Regions from separate parts of the Neorhizobium sp. PAMB6716 genome, predicted to be linked through region 1. Evidence: riboswitches for the same ligand, from Rfam matches in the RefSeq annotation. Region 1 holds a riboswitch; the other holds the start of a gene.
The links. Region 1 has a riboswitch for cobalamin ahead of AC4CWH_RS11295 (CbtB domain-containing protein). Riboswitches for the same ligand answer to the same signal wherever they lie in the genome.
Positions count from the first base shown of each region.

Region 2: another riboswitch for cobalamin. It lies ahead of AC4CWH_RS19405 (ABC transporter substrate-binding protein); the one in region 1 lies ahead of AC4CWH_RS11295 (CbtB domain-containing protein).

Region 1 is NZ_CM177835.1:2,293,270-2,296,596, forward strand. It holds gene AC4CWH_RS11280 (DJ-1/PfpI family protein) at 1-420, shown strand, start outside; gene AC4CWH_RS11285 (hypothetical protein) at 431-769, opposite strand; gene AC4CWH_RS11290 (CbtA family protein) at 766-1,590, opposite strand; gene AC4CWH_RS11295 (CbtB domain-containing protein) at 1,701-1,877, opposite strand; cobalamin riboswitch at 1,903-2,118, opposite strand; gene AC4CWH_RS11300 (c-type cytochrome) at 2,202-3,116, opposite strand; gene AC4CWH_RS11305 (c-type cytochrome) at 3,207-3,327, opposite strand, start outside.
Region 2 is NZ_JBZAYW010000002.1:171,649-174,975, forward strand. It holds gene AC4CWH_RS19400 (FecCD family ABC transporter permease) at 1-685, opposite strand, end outside; gene AC4CWH_RS19405 (ABC transporter substrate-binding protein) at 703-1,737, opposite strand; cobalamin riboswitch at 1,930-2,171, opposite strand; gene AC4CWH_RS19410 (hypothetical protein) at 2,189-2,746, opposite strand.

The DNA of each region.
Region 1 (3,327 bases):
CCGGATCTTGCCTATGCAGCACTTGATGCAGAGGATTTCGATGCGCTGGTCATTTCCGGCGGCATGAGCTGGGAAACCGGGACGGCCCCGGATTTTGCACCGCTTGCCCAGCGGTTTCACGACGCGGGAAAACTCATCGGCGGCATCTGTGCGGCGGCATCCGCCCTTGCCGCAACCGGCCTGCTGAACGACGTTGCCCATACGGGAAATGCGCTTGCCGCCCATCAGGTCTATCCGGCCTATAAGGGCGCTGCCCGTTACCGGGATCAGCCGCAGGCCGTCTGCGATGGTGGGATCGTGACGGCGGCCGGCAGCGCGCCTTTTAGCTTCACCGTCGCAATCCTGAAGGCGCTCGATCTGTGGACGCCGGAAGCGCAGATGGAGCTTTCGCCGTTTTCCGCCGAGCATCATCGGGGCTGAAACGACCGCCTCAGCCGCCCAGCACGCGGCAGGCCTTCACTGGCCCATCCGAAATTTCACCCGCCATGGCGCGACGGATATCGCGGCTGTTGAGGTGAAGGTTTCGGCCGGGGGCCAGTTTCAGCCGCGCGATCTTGGCCATGGCCGCGGCTTCGAAATGCCGGCTTTCGCTGAGGAAAAATTCAAGACAGGCCTGCCGGGAAAGGCTTTCTCCCGGGCCAGAAGGCAAAAGTGCGCGAAAGGCGAGCCGGTGGACAAGGCAGAGACTGCCCTGCCCCGGCACGCCAAACTGCAGGGCATCGAGATCGTCGCGCCAGATTGCGGAGCGATCAGGAGCGCTTTCGCTCACCGCGCCGCCTCGAAACGCTTCATCAGGAGGCCACTCAGAGAACCGAGAAGCGCCCAGAACACGAGGCTCGTCAGCGTCGCTGCCACGATGAACTGGCGTTCCAGCCCAAGCGGGGCAAGCGCATGTTCGCCGTCTGGCGGCAGCGGTGCGCCGATGAGATGCGGTGCCGCAATCAGCGCAATGGCGGCGACAGCGGAAAACCCGTCACGGCGAAATGCCAGAAGCGCGATACCGAGTGCGGTGGCAAAGGCCGTCGACAGCCACCAGATCTGGCGCGCGCCGAGATCGCCGGCGGGAGAACCCGGCAGTTCCGGCGGCAGCCCCACCATTGGCGCCAGCATGACAGAGGCAAACCCTGCAAGGCCGAAGAAAAGGCCCGTGCGCCAATCGATGGTTTTGGCAAACCCGCCCTGAATAGCGACAGACAGAAGCCCGCAGAGCACCAGCGCATAACCGATGGCCGTCAGGATATTGGCGGCTGCCGTATAGGAGAGCCGTTCCAGCCCATCGGCCGGCGCCCAGCCGTCTCCGTGGTCATGGCCCCCGTGGTCATGGCCTTCCTGACCGTGACCATCGGCATGTTCATGTGGCGCCGTTCCGGCGGCATGGACGTGGGAGGCAGGGTTTTCTGTAGCGGCCGGCACGGCAACGGGTGCTGCTGCCGCTTGCGCGTGGTCATGGCCGGCGGCACCTGCGTTTTCATAGGTTTCGGCAGACAGAATGAGCGGCGTGGTGCCAACCATCTGCATCAGCGAGACGGCAATACCGCTCACAATCCCCACCACAACGGCGGAGAAGACAATGGATCTGAACATGAAGATAACCTTATCCCGTGCGGGCAAAGCGCCTATGAACCGGACGATGTCCGGCAAGCGCGATACCCGATTTAAACGTGGCTGAACGACCTGGTACTTTTCAGATGGAGCGCGCGTTAGTGGCAGGGAAAGGCGTTGGCGTGGCGCGTATCGTGGGCAGCGTTGTGCACGGCTTCCGCATGGGAAAAACCGACGAAGCCGACGATGAACAGGCCAAGTGCGACCGCAAAAACGGCCTGGAGCATGGATGTGGATTTCGCCGAAGTGCCGGCGGTGGATGTTTGGATCGACATGCAAAAACCCCTCGTTGCATATGCGTTGACGACAGGTGCGGCGGCAGGTCTCCTGGCTCGCGGGTCGCTGTTCAAGGACCAGACCTTCCCGGTTTCCCAGTGGCCAAAACAGTCGATGAACTCACCGCTCACAGTTGCGGGGGCAGCCACGAATGAGGCACTTCTCTCGATGCCCTATCGTGTTCCCTTTTCATCCCGACAGATCTTTCATCCGGCAGGAACCGTCACACGCTCTTCTTGTGGCCCGCCACCGGGGGCCTGTCAATACGCGTCGCAACCCTGGGGTTTCCGAGTTTTGCGGATGTACCGCGATTATTCCCCTGCTCAGCGGGAAGGAACCGCCTTCAGATAGGCCGCAATTGCCTCCAGATCGCTTTTGGGCAGGTGCGAAAGGTTCTGTTGCACCTCCACCATGGAGCCGCCGGCACTGTCGAATTCAGGGGTGAAGCCGGTTTCGAGATAATTGGCGATATCGCCCTCGCTCCAGCTGCCGATGGCCTTTCCGCCGGGGGTGATGTTGGGAATACGCCCCTCGCCTTCCGGGTTCGGCCCGCCTGCCAGCCACTGTCCACTTTCAAAGCCGCCGAGCGCATTGCGCGGCGTATGGCATTCGCCGCAATGGCCGGGCCCTTCCACGAGATATTGCCCGCGCTTGACGGCATCGCTCGGGTTGTCGAGCGCAACGCGCGGGTCTGCACTGAAAAACAGCAGCTTCCAGCCGCCGAGCGTCACGCGTTGGTTGAAGGGGAAACCGAGTTCATGCGGCGGCGCAACATTGCGGCTTGCCGGCAGCGTCTTCAGGTAACCGAAGAGATCGTTCACATCCTTTGGCGTCAATCGCGCGTAGGAACTGTAGGGGAAAGACGGATAAAGATGTTCACCCTCGGGGCCAACGCCCCGCGTCATCGCATCGCCAAACTGCGCCAGCGTCCAGCGGCCGATGCCAGCCTCTGGATCGGGTGAGATATTGGGGACGTGGAACGTGCCGAAGGCCGTTGGCAACGCGCGACCGCCCGACAGGACTTTCTGGTCTTCGCCCTTGGCATCTTTCGGCGCATGGCAGCTGACGCAGCCGCCGGCCCAGAACAGGTGTTCGCCGTTTGCCACATCCGCCGCGCCGAGCCCTGCCCAATAGTCTGCCGGATGTGGTGCGGGCCGCGTCAGCGCATAAGCTGCCGCGCCGCCCGCCACGACGGCAAAGACACCCGCCAGTGCGATTTTGGCCCATGTCGATGCCATGGCCGCTCCCCGTTCATGTTCTTAAAAACCCGAATGCCCAAAAAACCGCCGCCCGACAGGGTGCCGGGCGGCGATCATAAAAGGCTGCGCTTAGCGCTTCAGACGATAGGCCTGGTGACAGGTGCCGCAATCGGCGCCCAGCGTCTGCATGGCCTGCCCCACGGCTGCCTGATCGGCGGGCATGGAGGCCAGAACCGTTTCGGCATCGGTG
Region 2 (3,327 bases), on a different replicon from region 1:
AGGCGGCCGATTCCTTGCCGAAGGCAAAGGCATCCAGCGCGCGGGCCTGCCCCAGGCAGATGACAAGGCCGACGATTGCCACCGGCAGTGCCAGCGTCACATCCGGCCAGCGCACACCTGAGAGGTTGCCGAGCAGCCAGAACATGATGCCGCGCGCCTGTTCGGCATTGGCAGCTTTCGTCACGACAAAGGAGGTCAGCGCGTGAAAGAGCTGCGAGCCTGCAATACCCGCCAGAATGATGGCGGCCGAGCCGCGCCCGGCACGCATGGCCAAGAGGCTGACCAGCACAAAGGCGATGACGGCGCCGGCAAAGGCGCCGAGCGGCAGGCCGATCATGCCGCCGCCGAGCCCCAAGATCGCAACCGATACCGCGCCGGTGGACGCACCGGCGGAAATGCCGAGCACGTAAGGGTCGGCCAGCGGATTGCGCAGCAGCGACTGCAGCACGACGCCAGACAAGGAGAGCGCCGCCCCGCAGCAGGCGGCCACCACCACACGCGACAGCCGGTAGCTCCACACGATGCCTTCATCGATGGCATCAAGCGGGTAACCGGCGCCGAACAGGCGGTTGGCGGCAGTTTTCGCCACCACCTCGAACGGAATTGCCGTTTCGCCGATGGCGGCTCCAAACCAGAGCGCGAGTAGAAGGGCAGCAAGGGCAGCACAGGCTGCCCCCACCGCCATGCGCGTGCGGCTGTGCTTCAACGCGAAAGGCCCGCCTTGGCAATCGCATCGGCCAGAACCTCGATGCCATCGATGGTGCGGATGGTCGGGTTCATCGTCTGCGCGTCCATTTCCACCACATGACCGGCCTTCACCGTCGGCATCAGGCTGACAACCGGATCCTTCTGCAGGAAGGCCGTCTTGACGGCGATGTCATCGGCGGGATAACGGCGCCGTTCCATGCGGGCGGTGACGATGATCGACGGGTTGGCCCGTGCAATCGTTTCCCAGCCGACGGTTGGCCATTCCTCGTCGCTGTCGATGACGTTTTCTATGCCGAGCGCCTTCATGATGTAGCCCGGCGCACCGTTCTTGCCGGCCACATAAGGGTCTGCGGCAAGCGTTGCGCTGGAAAACCAGAAGACGGCCGATAGTTTTGACGTGGCGCCTGCCACCTTGGCGCGGGCGGCCTTTTCGCGCGCCACAAGATCGGCCACCACCTGCTCGCCGCGATCTTGAACGTTAAAGATCCGGGCGAGGTCGCGGATTTCCTGGTAGATCAGGTCCATGCTGAAGGCTTCTGCCCGCACACCGTCGCCGCCGGAGGAATTGTCCTTGCCGATGCAATCCGACGGCGAGGTGTAGACCGGCACGCCGAGATCCTCAAACTGAGCAATCGAGCCGACGGTGCCCTTTGGCCCGACATGCCACTGGAACTGCACCGTGACGAGATCGGGCTTTGTGGCGATGACGCTTTCAAAGCTCGGGTCGTTATCGGCAAGGCGCGGCACGGCCGCATTGGCCTCCTCATAACCCTTCAGCACCGGCCCCAGCCAGACGGCCGTGCCAACCACTGTCTTGGAGAGACCGAGCATATAGAGAATTTCCGTCGTGCTTTGTCCGAGCGACACGGCCCTTTCCGGCGTTTTTGAAAAGGTAATCTGTCGCCCGCAGTTCTGGAGCGTCAGCGGATAGGTGGTTTCAGTGGCTAAAGCGCCCGAAGCGACAAATGTGGCGGCAAGGCCGGCAAAAAGCTGCAAAGCCGGTACGGCCCGGCGCAGCAACTGCGTCATGCTGGAAATCATTGGTCAAACCCTGTCAGTGTATGGCCGTCAAACGGACCTGCGATAAGGCACCTCGGCTGCAGCCAGCCTCGGTGAACGGATGTCTGGCGTTTGGGGCGCTTGAGGGTTCGACATGCGGTGCTCGCAAAAGCGAGTGTCATTCATTGTCAGCTCCTGTTCCGGGCATCCCCGCCCGTGACGTTGGACTTCAGTGCGATGGCAGGTCTCCTGGCTCACGGTTAGCGCTTCTCATCTGCCTTCCCGCACGCTTTTGTCGTGCAGTGGCATGGCGCCTTTATCAGGCGCCACAAGGATGATCGGCATCCGCTTACAGTTGCGGGGGCAGCCACGGCTTTGGACCCCAGATGGGCTCTGCACCGTGTTCCCTATTAATCCCCTCCACCGGAAAGCCGGCTCGGGGAACCATCAACGACCAGTTAAGCTGCCATACAACACCGCGTCAAGGCGCAGCATAGCCGCAATACGATCTGCCTTCGTTACGTAATGTAATATCGTTACGTTTATGAGGGCGCAAATGTTTTGTCCAGAGGGTTTCCCGGATTTTGCACAGGAGCGGCTTTGCCCGCTTGATGCGTGCTGACAGCGAATCGCCAGCCGGCAGCGTGTTCAAACTGGCGATGCTCATGACGAGCGCCTTCGACCTATCGGAAATTGTGACATGGCGTCCGGTCCCTGCCGCCTGGCGGGTTTGGCGATGGTCGATCCCGGCGGAAGGATGCGGGCATCCCGTCGCTGCTACGGGGATCGTCAGTTGCGGGTTTGCAAGCGCTCTAGGGTGCTCAACTCTTGCCCGCTCCATAATGGATCGGTGATCACGGTAGCGCGGCAAAATCTGCCCCTTTTCGGGACGGGCGCGTCGGAAACGGTTCTTGCGTGTTTTTCTTCCGTCCCGTTTTGGAGCGATACCGGAAAGAAATACTAGCGCCTGCGCCGGATCTTCTGCCATGTTGCGGTGCGACGTTACGGCAAACCGCTGTTTGCCTTGTTCTTGTCTCATTTGCAGGCGAATCTGTCGTCAGATATAGTGTTGCGGTAAAAGCTGAGCGGGTGCTTCGCCGAGCGAAAAGAGCGGCGCGACACTCCTTTTGTTCTTCGCCGTGATGGACTGGAGCCAGGGTGCGGTGCGGCCTTTTGGCCCTGCCTCGGGTCCGTTTATGCGCAGTCATGAATATGTTTTAACTGGCTTTTCATTTAGGGATCAATGCGCTAGATCGCCGCTGACGCTGATTTGCTTCGTCGACCGGCGCCTATCGCTCATTGCTTGATGTGTGAGTTGCGGTGTCGCGCATTGTTCGTCTGCGTCGCTCTTTGCAATCCCGATTGCGGGGTTGGCTGGCAACAAAGTTTCAGGCGGCAGACAAATTCTGCCGTTCTGTGTCGGTATACAGTTTGTGGCTTGAAATATATGATTTTTCCACTTTCGGCGCCGTGCCTATTCAGTGCCCAAGGTACAAAAAATGCGCAGAAAGCTTGATTTCACTATAAGTGTTACCATTGACAATAATGCGATAAATCTTGTAAAAATAACTCGCGTTTTGTTGGAACCCAGAATTCATAAAACACTGAAAAATTAACGAC